DNA from 3 places in the Ruegeria sp. G2 genome. Region 1 is predicted to be linked to each of the others. Evidence: riboswitches for the same ligand, from Rfam matches in the RefSeq annotation. Region 1 holds a riboswitch; each other region holds the start of a gene.
What was found. Region 1 has a riboswitch for cobalamin ahead of ACR0DU_RS12820 (hypothetical protein). Riboswitches for the same ligand answer to the same signal wherever they lie in the genome.

Region 2: it holds a riboswitch for cobalamin, as region 1 does, so the genes downstream of both, ACR0DU_RS09095 (hypothetical protein) here and ACR0DU_RS12820 (hypothetical protein) in region 1, are expected to answer to the same signal.
Region 3: it holds a riboswitch for cobalamin, as region 1 does, so the genes downstream of both, ACR0DU_RS00310 (DUF1636 family protein) here and ACR0DU_RS12820 (hypothetical protein) in region 1, are expected to answer to the same signal.

The regions. Positions count from the first base shown of each region.
Region 1 is NZ_JBQFON010000006.1:138,769-143,061, forward strand. Features, by position in the region: gene ACR0DU_RS12810 (DNA polymerase III subunit gamma/tau) at 1-852, opposite strand, end outside; gene ACR0DU_RS12815 (protein-tyrosine phosphatase family protein) at 1,023-1,526, shown strand; gene ACR0DU_RS12820 (hypothetical protein) at 1,530-1,937, opposite strand; cobalamin riboswitch at 2,025-2,245, opposite strand; gene ACR0DU_RS12825 (alpha/beta hydrolase family protein) at 2,367-3,224, shown strand; gene rsgA (ribosome small subunit-dependent GTPase A) at 3,259-4,287, opposite strand.
Region 2 is NZ_JBQFON010000004.1:26,864-31,156, reverse strand. Features, by position in the region: gene ACR0DU_RS09115 (FecCD family ABC transporter permease) at 1-311, opposite strand, end outside; gene ACR0DU_RS09110 (ABC transporter substrate-binding protein) at 313-1,260, opposite strand; gene ACR0DU_RS09105 (ABC transporter ATP-binding protein) at 1,277-2,062, opposite strand; gene ACR0DU_RS09100 (DUF1636 domain-containing protein) at 2,059-2,415, opposite strand; gene ACR0DU_RS09095 (hypothetical protein) at 2,412-2,621, opposite strand; cobalamin riboswitch at 2,654-2,861, opposite strand; gene ACR0DU_RS09090 (catalase family protein) at 3,229-4,260, shown strand; gene ACR0DU_RS09085 (peroxidase family protein) at 4,279-4,293, shown strand, end outside.
Region 3 is NZ_JBQFON010000001.1:65,119-69,411, reverse strand. Features, by position in the region: gene ACR0DU_RS00320 (glycosyltransferase family 2 protein) at 1-881, opposite strand, end outside; gene ACR0DU_RS00315 (NAD(P)-dependent oxidoreductase) at 1,172-2,119, opposite strand; cobalamin riboswitch at 2,265-2,467, shown strand; gene ACR0DU_RS00310 (DUF1636 family protein) at 2,553-2,933, shown strand; gene cobW (cobalamin biosynthesis protein CobW) at 2,930-3,985, shown strand; gene cobN (cobaltochelatase subunit CobN) at 3,991-4,293, shown strand, end outside.

The DNA of each region.
Region 1 (4,293 bases):
TGCATATTGTCCGCTAAGTTCGGTCAAAGCACTGGCCGCATCACCGCGCAGGATCATGTCCATCAGGTCCAGCACTCGACCCCGATCCGCCAGCCCAAGCATAGCGCGCACCTGATCTGCGCTGGTTTCACCTGCACCGTGCGAAATCGCCTGATCCAACAGCGAGGTTGAGTCACGGGCAGATCCTTCGGCGGCTCGGGTGATTAGCGCCAATGCGTCATCGGCGATCTGCGCTTTCTCGGATTCAGCGATCTTGCGCAACAGGCCGATCATATCTTCGGGTTCGATCCGCCTCAGATCGAAACGTTGGCACCGCGACAAAACCGTGACCGGGACCTTGCGGATCTCGGTCGTGGCGAAGATGAATTTCACATGCTCGGGTGGTTCCTCAAGCGTCTTGAGCAGCGCGTTGAAAGCGCTGGTCGAGAGCATGTGGACCTCGTCGATAATGTAAATCTTGTAGCGTGCGCTGGCGGCACGGTAGCGGACACTGTCGATGATTTCACGGATGTCGTTCACACCAGTCCGGCTGGCGGCGTCCATCTCCATCACATCAACGTGGCGGCCTTCCATGATGGCGACGCAATGCTCGCACTGACCGCAGGGTTCGGTGGTGGGTTTACCTTCGCCATCAGGCCCGATGCAATTCATCCCCTTCGCGATGATCCGGGCTGTGGTTGTTTTACCGGTGCCACGGATGCCGGTCATGATAAAGGCCTGGGCGATCCGGTCCGCCTCGAACGCGTTTTTCAGTGTGCGTACCATCGCGTCCTGACCGACCAGATCGGCAAAGGTTTCAGGACGGTATTTGCGGGCAAGAACCTGGTAGGCGGGGCTTGGCGTATCGGTCATGTCTGCTCTGTCGGATTCGAGTTACGCCGCAGCGTAGAGGCCCCCGCTGCCCGCGTCCACAGCAAGCCGCGAGGATTTTCATTTTGGATTGCCGTCCGACGCGGTTAATATCGTACAGTCTAAGACCAGCCAGAAAGATTTTCTGATCAGCGTTTCGGGGGGAGCGTAGAATGGCTCAGATTGTTATCCATGCACTTCAAGTGGGCGGGGGCTCGCTTGCGTTAACCTCAATGCCAGGGCGAGGAGGAGACTATTCCGGTGATCTTGATGCGGTTACCGGATGGAAGCCCGGCCTTATTCTGTCAATGACCACCGAGGTCGAGATGATCCTTGATGGCGCCAGGGATTTTGGGGCCGATGTTCGCAGCCGCGCTTGTCGCTGGGTTCATCTGCCAGTCGAGGATTACGGTATACCCTGCAACGACATTGATATGCGCTGGGCGGATGCCAGCGAGTCTGCTCGCCACGCATTGTCGGGTGGAGGCCGAGTACTAATCCACTGCAAAGGCGGATGTGGCCGCTCTGGTATGGCTGTATTGCGCTTGATGGTCGAGTGTGGAGAGCACCCGGACGAGGCATTGAAAAGGTTGCGAGCCTTACGCCCATGTGCAGTTGAAACCGACGCGCAGCTGCGCTGGGCGACTGCGCCTGCCAGTGTCCTGGTAGCCGAATAGCGATCAGGCCGACGGACGGTATTCAGCCTGCGCCCGAGTGTTTCCGCTCAGGGCTAACACTTCCAGCATTGCGCACGGCGGTCGGGACAAGGTGCCTGCAGGGATGGGGCGCGAGTCCGTGCCAAACATCAGGTCTGCATAGCTGTCCAGATGGTCGATCGCGACGTCTGAATCGGCATCACAGAACACTCGGGTTTCTTCCGGACCGGAGCGAAATCGGGCGGTGCATCCACTGGCGCAATGAGTCAGATCGCAGCTTCCTTCGATTCCGAATCCTGCGGTGGTCGTGGGGCCAGCTTTTCCAACCGAAGTGGCCAGTGCCCGTGCCATTCGTGCCAAAGCGGGGCAGTTTTTCCCGGTCCGTTGGCAAATTGTTGCCGAGAATTTATGCGTGTTGGTCTTCCAGATCATTCATGCGCCCTCCGCGCAGGGCAGGGGCATCAATCAGGAGGGACAGCATGCATGCGGTCTTGCCCTGCCCGGACACCCCGCCCGAGTTTCAGTTTCGTTTTGATGGCAGGTCTCCTGACTTGCGGGTCATTGCTTTGCCGACCTTCCCGGCCTTCAAGGCCAGTGGCATTTCGACATCGCTCTCCGCTTACAGTTGCGGGGGCAGTCTCGGACTGGGTTCGTTCCGGGTTTATCCGGGCAGAACCGCACCGTGTTCCCTTTTCATCCCGGCCCGGTTGGGCGCGAGAACCATCACGTCATCGCTAGCGGTACAATCGTTCGGGTGTCAAGAAGATTGATCATGGCATGTGACGCACGGTCCAGCCACGTCAACCTTGACTCGGCGCGCCTTGGGTGAACTGATCGGTTCAGTTGATTTCAGAGGGCACCATGTTGGACATACAGCAAGCGGTTGTCACCGAGGACATTCAGTTTCAGTCCGGCCCGGCAATACTGTCGGCACGGCTCTATCACCCAGTCGCAAAACCGGACAAAGTTGTTGTGATCAACGGCGCAACCGGTGTGCCCAGAGATTACTACCAACATTTCGCAAGTTGGCTTGCAGAAGCGCACGGCATGGCCTGCCTGACTTATGACTACAGGGATTTTGGTCACTCTCTGACAGGCTCACAAAAGCAATCGCGTGTCACCATGGCGGATTGGGCGCTGATCGACATTCCGGCTGCGCGGACCGAAATGCGGCGGAGGTTTCCACAGGCCAAGCTTTGGAGTATCGGGCATTCTTTGGGCGGGATGTTTGGTCCGGTCCAACCCGATTTCGATCAGATCGACAGGATGATATGTGTCTGTTCCGGCCTGGTAACGCTGAGGGATCATCCTTGGCCTTACCGCGCTTTGGCGACGTTGTTCTGGTACGGTCATGCGCCCCTGGCGGTACATGCGCTCGGGTATTTGCCTGGAAAGGCTTTGGGTTTTGGAACAAATCTGCCTTCCCAAGTTTACTGGCAATGGCGCAAATGGTGCACAGCGCCTCAAAGCTATGTACCCGAAATCGGAAACACCTTGCCGGCAAACCGCTGGGCCGACATGGGCAAGCAAGTTGACATATTCGCCTTTGAGGATGATCAGGTTGTGCCCCCCGAGGCGGTTTGGCGGCTTGCCGATCTCTATGGTTCTGGCGCGCGGCGCCATTCGCTTTCGGCAAATGAATTCGGGTTATCTGAAGTCGGCCATATCGGCGCGTTTGCCCGGCGAAACGCTGCCGTCTGGCCCCGGTTGATCGCCTGAACTGCTGGGCACCGGTAACCGGTGCCCAGAATGGTCAAAGTCCCTTGCGGGATTTTTTCTCGTGCATCACGCTGCGCACCATTTTTCCAAACGCTTTATCGCGTGCGCGTGCCTGTGCCACCGAAGCCGAATTGTGCTGATCTTCGCGACGCAGCTTGCGCCATCGGTCCAGCCGTGCGGGATCAAGTGCACCGGATTCGATTGAAGCCTGTATCGCACAGCCGGGCTCGGTGTCGTGCTGACAATCAGAGAATCGACAGTTCAGGCTCAGGTCCGAGATGTCCGAGAACACCTCGTCCACACCCTCTTGCGCGTCCAGCAGGCGCAACGCACGCATACCGGGTGTATCGATCAACCAACCTCCGTTGCTCATTCGATTTAACGCACGTGCTGTTGTTGTGTGCCTGCCACGCGCATCATCTTCGCGAATGCCTGCGGTGGCTTGATCCTGTCCAGTCATCCCGTTGGCGAGTGTCGTCTTGCCAACGCCAGACGATCCGACCAGGGCGCTGGTCTGTCCCTTCGGGCACCACGACAGGACCTGTTCGATATCGGACTGATCCAAGGCATTTACGGCCAAAACTGTCAGAAACGGGGCCAGTGACTGGGCCTGTTCGACATAAGCAATTGCGTTGTCGCAGGTGTCCGACTTGGTCAGAACGATCACCGGATAGCTGCCTGCCTGATGGGCCAGCGCAAGATAGCGCTCTTGTCGGGGCAGGTTGAAGTCGGCATTGCAGGAACTGACGATGAACAGCACATCCACATTGGCCGCGATCAACTGTGCTGCGGCGTCTGTGCCCGCGGCCCGGCGCTGCAGCAGGCTGCGCCGTTCCAGAACACTGCGAATGCGTTTGTTTTCATCGGTCAGCACCCAATCTCCGACCGCAAAAGCACCAGTCGATTGGTCTGGGGAGAGTAGGGGAGTCTCGCCTTCTGGACTCAACCCGATCAACCGATCCCGGTGAACGGCTGCGATGCGAAAGGGGAGAAGAGACGGCTCAGCCGCATGCTGAGCTGCAAAGTGAGAGGACCATCCGAGGTCCGATAAGGAAAGTGACATGTGTCT
Region 2 (4,293 bases), on a different contig from region 1:
GCGGCGGCCCCCGAAGACAAGCCAAAAAGAAAAGGGTCGGCAAGATCGTTGCGAGTCGTGGTTTGTAGGACGACGCCAACGATACCAAGTCCGGCGCCTATCACAGCGGCGAACAATGCACGGGGCAACCTGAGATCAAACACGATCCGGTGCATCGGAGACATTTCGCCGTCGTCGATACCCGTGCCACGCATAATAGCAGTAAATGTCTCAGACACCGGGATCGAGGTAGTTCCGTAAATCGTGGAAACCAGCACAAGGGCGGCCAAAATAGCCGCCCCCAGCAGAAGTGTTAAGCCAAATCGGCCCATATCAGTTGAGGCCCGGATGCATCGCTTGAGCCATTTTCGAGATCGCCTCAATATTTGCGGGGCCAGGTGTCAATTCTTCGTACCGCAAGCCGATCCAACGCTCATTCTTGACGGCATCTGTCTGCGACATCACCGGATGCTCTTGCAGGAATTTGAAGGTATCTGCTGCGCCGTTGCCGGTCTGATAATCCAGCAGCACCAGGAACTCGGGGTTAGATGCGGCCACGGCTTCCCAGGAACTACGCCCCCAGCTTGTATCCATGTCATGGGTGACATTCTCACCACCCGCCGCAGCGATCATAGCATCGGGAATGGCAAACTTCCCAGCAGTGAACGGTGCATCCGCCGGACCATCCAACAAGAAAACTCGAGGCTTCGGCAGCTCGGTCGTTTGCGCTTCGATCGCGGCCAAATCGTCTTTCCATTCACTCACGAGCGCCTCGGCCTTGTCCTCGACCTGCATAACCTTGCCAAGACGCAGAACATCGTCAAACAGCAGGTCCATGCTGGACTCGGGGCGATCCTTGTCCAAATGCACACAGCTTTCGGTCAGGATCATGGTTTTGATCCCGAAGGGTTCCAATGTGTCTGGTGTCACATCCCCACCCGGTTTCATTCCATAATACCAGCCCGCGAAAAACAAATCTGGGTCCGCTGCGACTAGGTTCTCAATAGTGGGGTATTTCGGCGCGAGCTCCGGAATGTCACCCCGCAAGGTATCGAATTCCGGGCTGGTCTTGTACCAGCCGGTGATCCCGGTGAGGCCGACGATCTTATCCTGTAGCCCCAAAGCAAAAGCCATATCCGTCATGTTCATGTCATGCACGACCAACCGTTCCGGCAACGTCTCAAACACAAGAGGTTCGCCGCAATTGTCCACGGTGACTTCCTGCGCTGCAGCGCTGCTTGCAATGGCAGTGACCAAAGCCACGGACCAGATGTGTTTCATCAATATTCTCCTGAGTTTATGTAGAAACAGTGGTTCTTCGGATATCAAGAGCCGGTATCACGCGACCCTCATGGTGAAAGCACAGATAATCCACGCCAAAGGTTTCACGGACCCGTTCGGGCGTCAGAACTTCGGCGACCGTGCCAAATCCGGTCAGGCGCGTGGATTTCATCAAAGCAACATGTGTGGCGAATTCAGGGATCATGACCAGATCGTGCACGATCATTACCACTGTGACCCCAAGATCGGCGACCAGCGATAGCATCCGCCCCTTTGCGTCTGGGTCCAGATGATTGGTGGGTTCATCGAGAAACAGCAATGAGGGGTTTTGTGCCAAGGCGCGCGCAATATGAGCCCGCTGACGCTCACCCCCAGAAAGCTGAGCCATCCGCTTGTCCGCCAACATGCCTAAATGGGTGAGGTCTAATATCCGGTTCAGTTCGCGCGCATGATCTTCGGCCGAGCGATCTGCGCGTATGGGGATCTGACCCAATGCCACATAATCACGCAGTGACAGGCGCCCGTCAGGAAATTCCTGCTGGCTGACAACGGCTATCATGCGGGCGCGTTCTTTTGCGGATAGGTGCTTGAGGCTTTGTCCATTCATACGCACATCCCCCAATGCCAGTGCCTCGGCACCACAGAGTAGATTCAAAAGCGTTGTTTTACCTGCCCCGTTCGGACCAGCGATCGCAAGAATAGCGCCCTCGCCCAAGGCGAACGACACGCCTTGCAACAAGATATCTCCGTTAAGCGCGTAATATTCCAGATTTTCGGCAATCAGAAAGCTTTGCTTGGTCATAGCGCTTCCTCAAACTCAATACGCGGCAGGCGTGAGAGAGTTTTTGTGAACAATGCCCTTGGCCGATCAGTGGCATTTGTCCAACCATCGCCAGTGCGCAGATACTGATGGGCAAATTCAACGATCGCGTCCAAATCTTCATCTGTAGAAATGTCACCAAATAGATATTGTGCTTTGCCACGGGCCTGAAAGCCGATGGTGATTGGCCTTTCACAACCCGCCATACAATTCACAGAGCGGATCACAAATTCCCTCGGCAATCTATGCTTCAACGCCTGGGGTACTTTGTCTGCACTTTCGCCACTTCTGCAGCTCACGCAGACAAGAAGGATATGATCAACACTGTTCGTCATCTCGCCACCGTATATTGCGCAATTAAGGTTCTTGCAATGTTATATCGTAACGCTTTGAATATTCTGAACACCGCTTTAGGCACCCCGCGTCGGCGGTTCACGTTGTCGACAATGTATTGATCAGCGATTTTCACATTTCTCACTCCGCTTGTTTCCAAGCGCAGACGGAAGCTGCCAGTCGTGTGCACACGTGTGAAACGTGTCATCAATACCTCCTTCCAGGACGCCCCGCCCCGGGTTGGTTGAACAATTGATGGCAGGTCTCCTGACTTGCGGGTCTGCGCTTGGCCAACCTTCCCGACCCTTGGGGTCAGTGGCTATTTGGCATAGCTCACCGCTTACAGTTGCGGGGGCAGTTACGGAATTGGCGCCGCTTGGCATTCCTCACCGTATTCCCTTTTCATCCCTCTGACGTATCGTTGGGAACCATCTGCTGCCTGAGTGCCCGAGATCAAGAAATGCGTCAATAACTTTCTCCAAGCTTAAGTCTTCGAAGGTAAGCCAACGCAACACTAGCGAATACGGCGCCAACCGTGTCCGTTTTGAAGTCGTAAATCGATGGATCCCACCCTACCAACTATTGACCGGTATACTTCATTCTGACGCGAAAACGGCTGTTTGAGATCGAAGGGAATGAGGCAATAAGGCTGCCATAAGTCACTTCGTTTGAAAGAAAAACCAAAAAGGGTTAATCTGCGGGCATTTAGAAGGGGCTGGCTGTCGGATATATTTGTAGAGGTTAATTATTGCCTGGGCTTGCTCGGGAAAGGGGGTTCGTTGACACATTCTTTGCCAAACACTTCACCTGAAGACGTGGTTGACGATATCATCGATCAGAATTTTGAAGCGATCGCGAAGTGGAAAGGTCGAAGGTTAAGAGCGCAACATGGGCGCAGCCATGGATGTGTCAAAGCCACTTTCACAATCCGGGACGATCTGCCGGAAAGGTTGCGCCATGGCCTTTTCGAAAAGGCAGCAAGTTATTCTGCAGCAGTTCGCTTTTCCAACGGTGCGCATCTGGACGATCGTAAAACCGATGCCCATGGAATGGCGGTCAAACTATTTGATGTGCCGGGCACCAAACTGATCGACGCCGAGGCACTTTCACAACTCAACATCTCGCAAATCAGCGATGAGTTCGACTTTGTTCTTGTCGATCGGGACACTTTTCCCAGCTACCTTTCCGACGATTATGAACGGCTAAGCAGCCTGATCGCCACGCTGCAAGCCCTCCAGCACGCGGCAAATAAGCGTCGCAGCTGGTCATTGAAGCTGATTGCTCGAGGGTTCGTGGCCCTGTTTCGCGCATTTGCCACGCAAAAAGGCAGGCGACATCTTCAGACTGCGAGCGATTTTGCCTCGAACTACATGCAGTCGCCATTCGAGTCGCATTTCTGGTCAACGACGCCCTATCGGCTGGGGGTTGACCTGACAGTACGATACCTCGCCCGCAGCGTTCGACATAAGGTAGCAACCAAACCGGTGGACGAGCATGACGGCATCAGCCTGAAACTCCGTCAGGACGTCGCCAGTGACGGCAATCGATTTGAGTTCTGTATAATCGAACCACCGCGAAACGATAGCGACTTCGATCCGCTCGATAACCGCGTCAGATGGGCCTGCGATCCACAGCCGGACGCACCACTTGACCCGTTTCATCGCACGGTTACACCCATCGCAGATATTACCATCGAAAGAGATGCAGAATTTGATCCGCTCGATGGTGATACCTTTTCATTTTCGCCATGGCGTGTGACCGCCGAGCACAAACCTCTGGGCCCGATCAACGAAATCCGGCTTAAGACTTATCTCAGCCTCGCCCGCGCCCGTTTTCCAAACCGATGATCAATTGGAGCCATTTAGATGCTGAATATTGAT
Region 3 (4,293 bases), on a different contig from region 1:
GCCAACTGTGGATCAGCCATCATCTCGGCTTTGATGTCATGCATGGCGGGCATGTGGCCCAAGATCGAGCGATCTTCGACGTCGTTGTGATTCATAACAAGCCAGTATTTCAGACCTTGGTCTTGGCCAACATGGTTGGTACGGCCCCGTTCACGTTTGACAAGAAAGCTATCGGTACTTCGTACTGCATAGTGGTGAATACGCGCGAATTCATGGCTGAATCCGCGCCACGCCTTCCATTTCACCTGATCTGCCGGGTAGAGGTTTCCGCCTGCATCTCTCCACAACACCCCTTCGTACGGTGCGTCGGGATTTGGAGCGTCCTCTGGATTGATCCGAGGACGGTGGGCGCGAAACCGACTAAACTTGCCGTTATTTCGGAATAGCGTTTTGAAACCTTTCGTCCGGTGATGGGGGTAGCTGTCTTCGGTGGCCGCCTGAAAGAACATCTCAGGGACAGGTCGATCGACAAAGTCATTTAAGCCGGCATTTCCGAACATACGCCAACAGATCGATATTGCATCAGCTTCACCGCTTGCCTCTACCAGTGACTGAACATTGCCTTCAGGCAAACGGATGTTGACGTATTCATCCACATCCAGGCTCATAATCCAATTTGCGGACTGATAACTTGGATGACTGCGAGATCGGGTAAAAGCCCGGTTCTGGGGCGCAGCGCGTGGTCCGACCTTGTTGCGCTCATGATGCGCCCAGCCTAAGGCTTGCATCCGATCACCGATAACATCTGTGCCATCAGAACAGTCGTTGGTATAGATCAGAATATCATTGAACCCGATTGCGCGGTTGTAAGCCACCCAATCGATCATAAATGGCCCTTCGTTCTTCATCGTCGTCACGATGAGAAAGGTCTCGTTTCCCATAAGTTAAACTCTTGCCTGTGCCATTATCGGACTATTGTTGATCTGTTTAGAATAGCCTCCGGAAATTGTCCAACGCAGCAAGTTCCAGGAAGAACCGGCTACCGCACCCCGGCCCCCAGGGGGGCTGATGAAAATGATGGAACTCAATATGCATTCAGCGCCAACTAATATTGAGTTAACCGCTGACTTGATCAGAACTTTCCTGCGACAATCCGAATAACCACCTCCGAACCGCAGATAACCGTGGCATCAACAAACGAAACTCTTCCTGAACGTCAGCACATTATGTTTTACCGATTCTGAGGAACCACTTCGTAACCCGGCTCTTCCGGCTCATCATCCTGCATTTCCGCGGGGAACCCCGGAGCACGGATATCCAGCCCCGTGGCGTCCTCAAGGCGTTTGATAATGTTGGGGGAAAGTTCCCGGTCACCGTAGCGTGCGATTCCGTCGTCGAAGATTTTCATCATCACCGGGTTTATCTCCAGCGGCACCCCGGCGCGGTCGGCGACCTCCTGAAACAGACCGATGTCCTTTTTGACCAGATCCATGGTGAATGAAATATCGCGGGACCCATTCAGAATCACTTGGCTTTCCGTTTCGTGCACAAATGATGTGCCCGACGAAATTTTGATCGCCTCATAGGTCGTGCCAAGATCCATCCCTGCGGCCTTTGCGGTCACCAAAGCCTCGGCGCAAGTGATCAGATTTGCGGTTGCCAAATAGTTTGTCAGCACCTTCAACACTGAGGCCGATCCCAGATCGCCTGTGTGCAAAACGCGGCGCCCCATCGTCGTCAGGAACGGCAGAATGCACTCAAATGTTTCCCGATCGCAGCCTGCGAAGATCGAAATATTGCCCGTAGCTGCCCGATGACATCCGCCCGATACCGGGCAATCGACTGCAGCCCCCCCACGTTCGATCACCGAAGCACCCAATCGTTTTACTTCCGCTTCGTCGGTGGTGGACATTTCCATCCAGATCTTACCGGATGTCACTTCGGACAGCATCTCCTGCATTACCGCGTCCGAGGCGGCAGGAGATGGCAGACAGGTAATCACGGCGTCACAATCACGCATCAATTGGGCGGGGCTTTCAGCTGCCTTCGCACCCTGCGCGACAAAACCAGACACAAGATCAGGGTTGAGGTCATGAACGGTCAGGTCAATCCCATTGCGCAGCAGCGAGCCCGACAATTTTCCGCCCACGTTTCCCAGCCCGATGAAGCCTACTTTCATATGACGCTCTCCCTGTTCGTCTTTCGATGCACATGCGAACACGCCTGTTGACCTAAGTCATGCCGTCCAGCGACCCTCAGAGGTCGCTTTTTTGCCCCTGTACGCACAGTTGAGCGAGACTCGCTTGACAAGGGGGGTGATGCTGTCCCAAGAGCCAAGTGTTGGTGTCTGCAGCAGCAGATGAAAAGGGAATGCGTCAGCGGAATTTCCGTCAAACGCAGCCGCCCCCGCGACCGTGACCGGAGAGGGTGCCCAAGCCACTGGCGAATGCCGGGAAGGCGGGACATCCGACAGAGCACCGCTCTGACATCCGCAAGCCGGGAGACCTGCCAACGCCCGAAGATGAAACCGGACGGGGTGTTCCGGTGTGGGGCTTTAATCAGCCCACATGAAACCCCGTCCCCCACGAAGAGGATTTGGGGGGATGAGAGACATGGCCGACACCACACCGGTCGAACTGCTGGTCTGCACCACCTGTCGTCGCGGCCTACCCGTCGAAGACGACGCCCAACGCCCCGGCACATTGCTGCACAAAGCGCTAGAACAGGCTGACCTGCCCGAAGGCATCACCTTGAAAGCAGTAGAATGCCTTTCAAACTGCGATGAAGGCTGTTCTATCGTGCTGCGTGGTGGACCTGATCGATGGACATTCGTCTATAAACATCTGAGCGAAACCGATCACGTCGAAACCATCATTGAAGGTGCCACCAAGTACCTTCAGACCGAGGACGGGCTGGTCAAATGGCGTGAACGCCCCGAACACTTCCGCAAGAATTGCGCGGCCCGTATTCCCCCGATTGGAGCGCTGAAATGAGCAATCTCGAAAAACTGCCCGTCACCGTGATCACCGGCTTTCTGGGCTCGGGCAAAACGACGCTGGTCAAGCATTTGATGCAGAACCCGCAAGGCAAGCGCTTGGCTGTTGTAGTCAATGAGTTCGGCGATGTGGGTGTCGATGGCGATATCCTGAAATCCTGCGCAATCCCGGATTGCCCAGCAGAAAACATCATGGAACTGGCCAATGGCTGCATCTGCTGCACGGTGGCCGACGATTTCATTCCCACGATCGAAGCGCTTATGGCCTTGGAGCCGCGCCCCGATCACATTCTGATCGAAACCTCGGGCCTGGCTCTGCCTAAGCCGCTGCTTAAAGCGTTCGACTGGCCAGACATTCGCTCGAAAATCACCGTCGACGGCGTGATCGCTTTGGCCGATGCCGAAGCTGTTGCCGCTGGTCGGTTTGCACCCAATGTCGAAGCGGTAGACGCCCAGCGCCTCGCCGATGAGTCGATCGACCACGAGACGCCACTATCGGAAGTGTTTGAAGATCAGATCTCCTGCGCCGACATCATCCTGCTGACCAAGCCCGATCTGGCCGGTCCCGAAGGTGTCGCCAAAGCCAAAGAGGTCATCGCGGCCGAAGCCCCTCGCCCCCTACCCGTCGTCGAAGTCGCAGATGGTGTCGTGGACGTGCGTGTTGTCTTGGGCCTTGAAGCTGCCGCCGAGGACGACATGGAAGCGCGTCCCAGCCATCATGATGGTCATCACGATCACGAGCATGACGATTTTGAAAGCATCATCGTCGAACTGCCGGAACAGACTGATCCGCTGGATCTGGTCGCCAAGATCGAACGCCTGGCAAAGGAACTGAACATCCTGCGCGTCAAAGGCTATGCCGCGATTCAGGGCAAGCCCATGCGCCTGCTGGTACAGGCCGTCGGCTCGCGGGTACGTCATCAGTATGACCGCCCGTGGGAACCTGATGAAGAGCGCCGCTCGCGCCTTGTGGTTATCGCCGAGCATGATGATATCAAAGAGGCCGAAATCCGTGATATCCTTGTGGGTGTGACCGAGGCCGCCGAGTAAGACTCATGCACGTCGTCTTCCGCGAAAGCCACGGGTTAGAGGAAACCGAGACCCCAACCGATCTGGGCCAGAGCCCGGCGGACTTGGTGGTGCTGTCTTTTTCCGACAGCGACCTTGGCGCTTTCGCGGCGGGCTGGCATCGCGGTGGCGGGCCAGACGGGCGCATGCCAACCCTGCGGCTGGCCAACCTGACAGCTCTAAAACACCCCCTTTCTGTCGATACATATGTCGAACAGACGCTTGAGGGGGCCAAAGGCATCCTGATCCGCCTGATTGGCGGCGTGCCATATTGGTCTTACGGCTTGCAG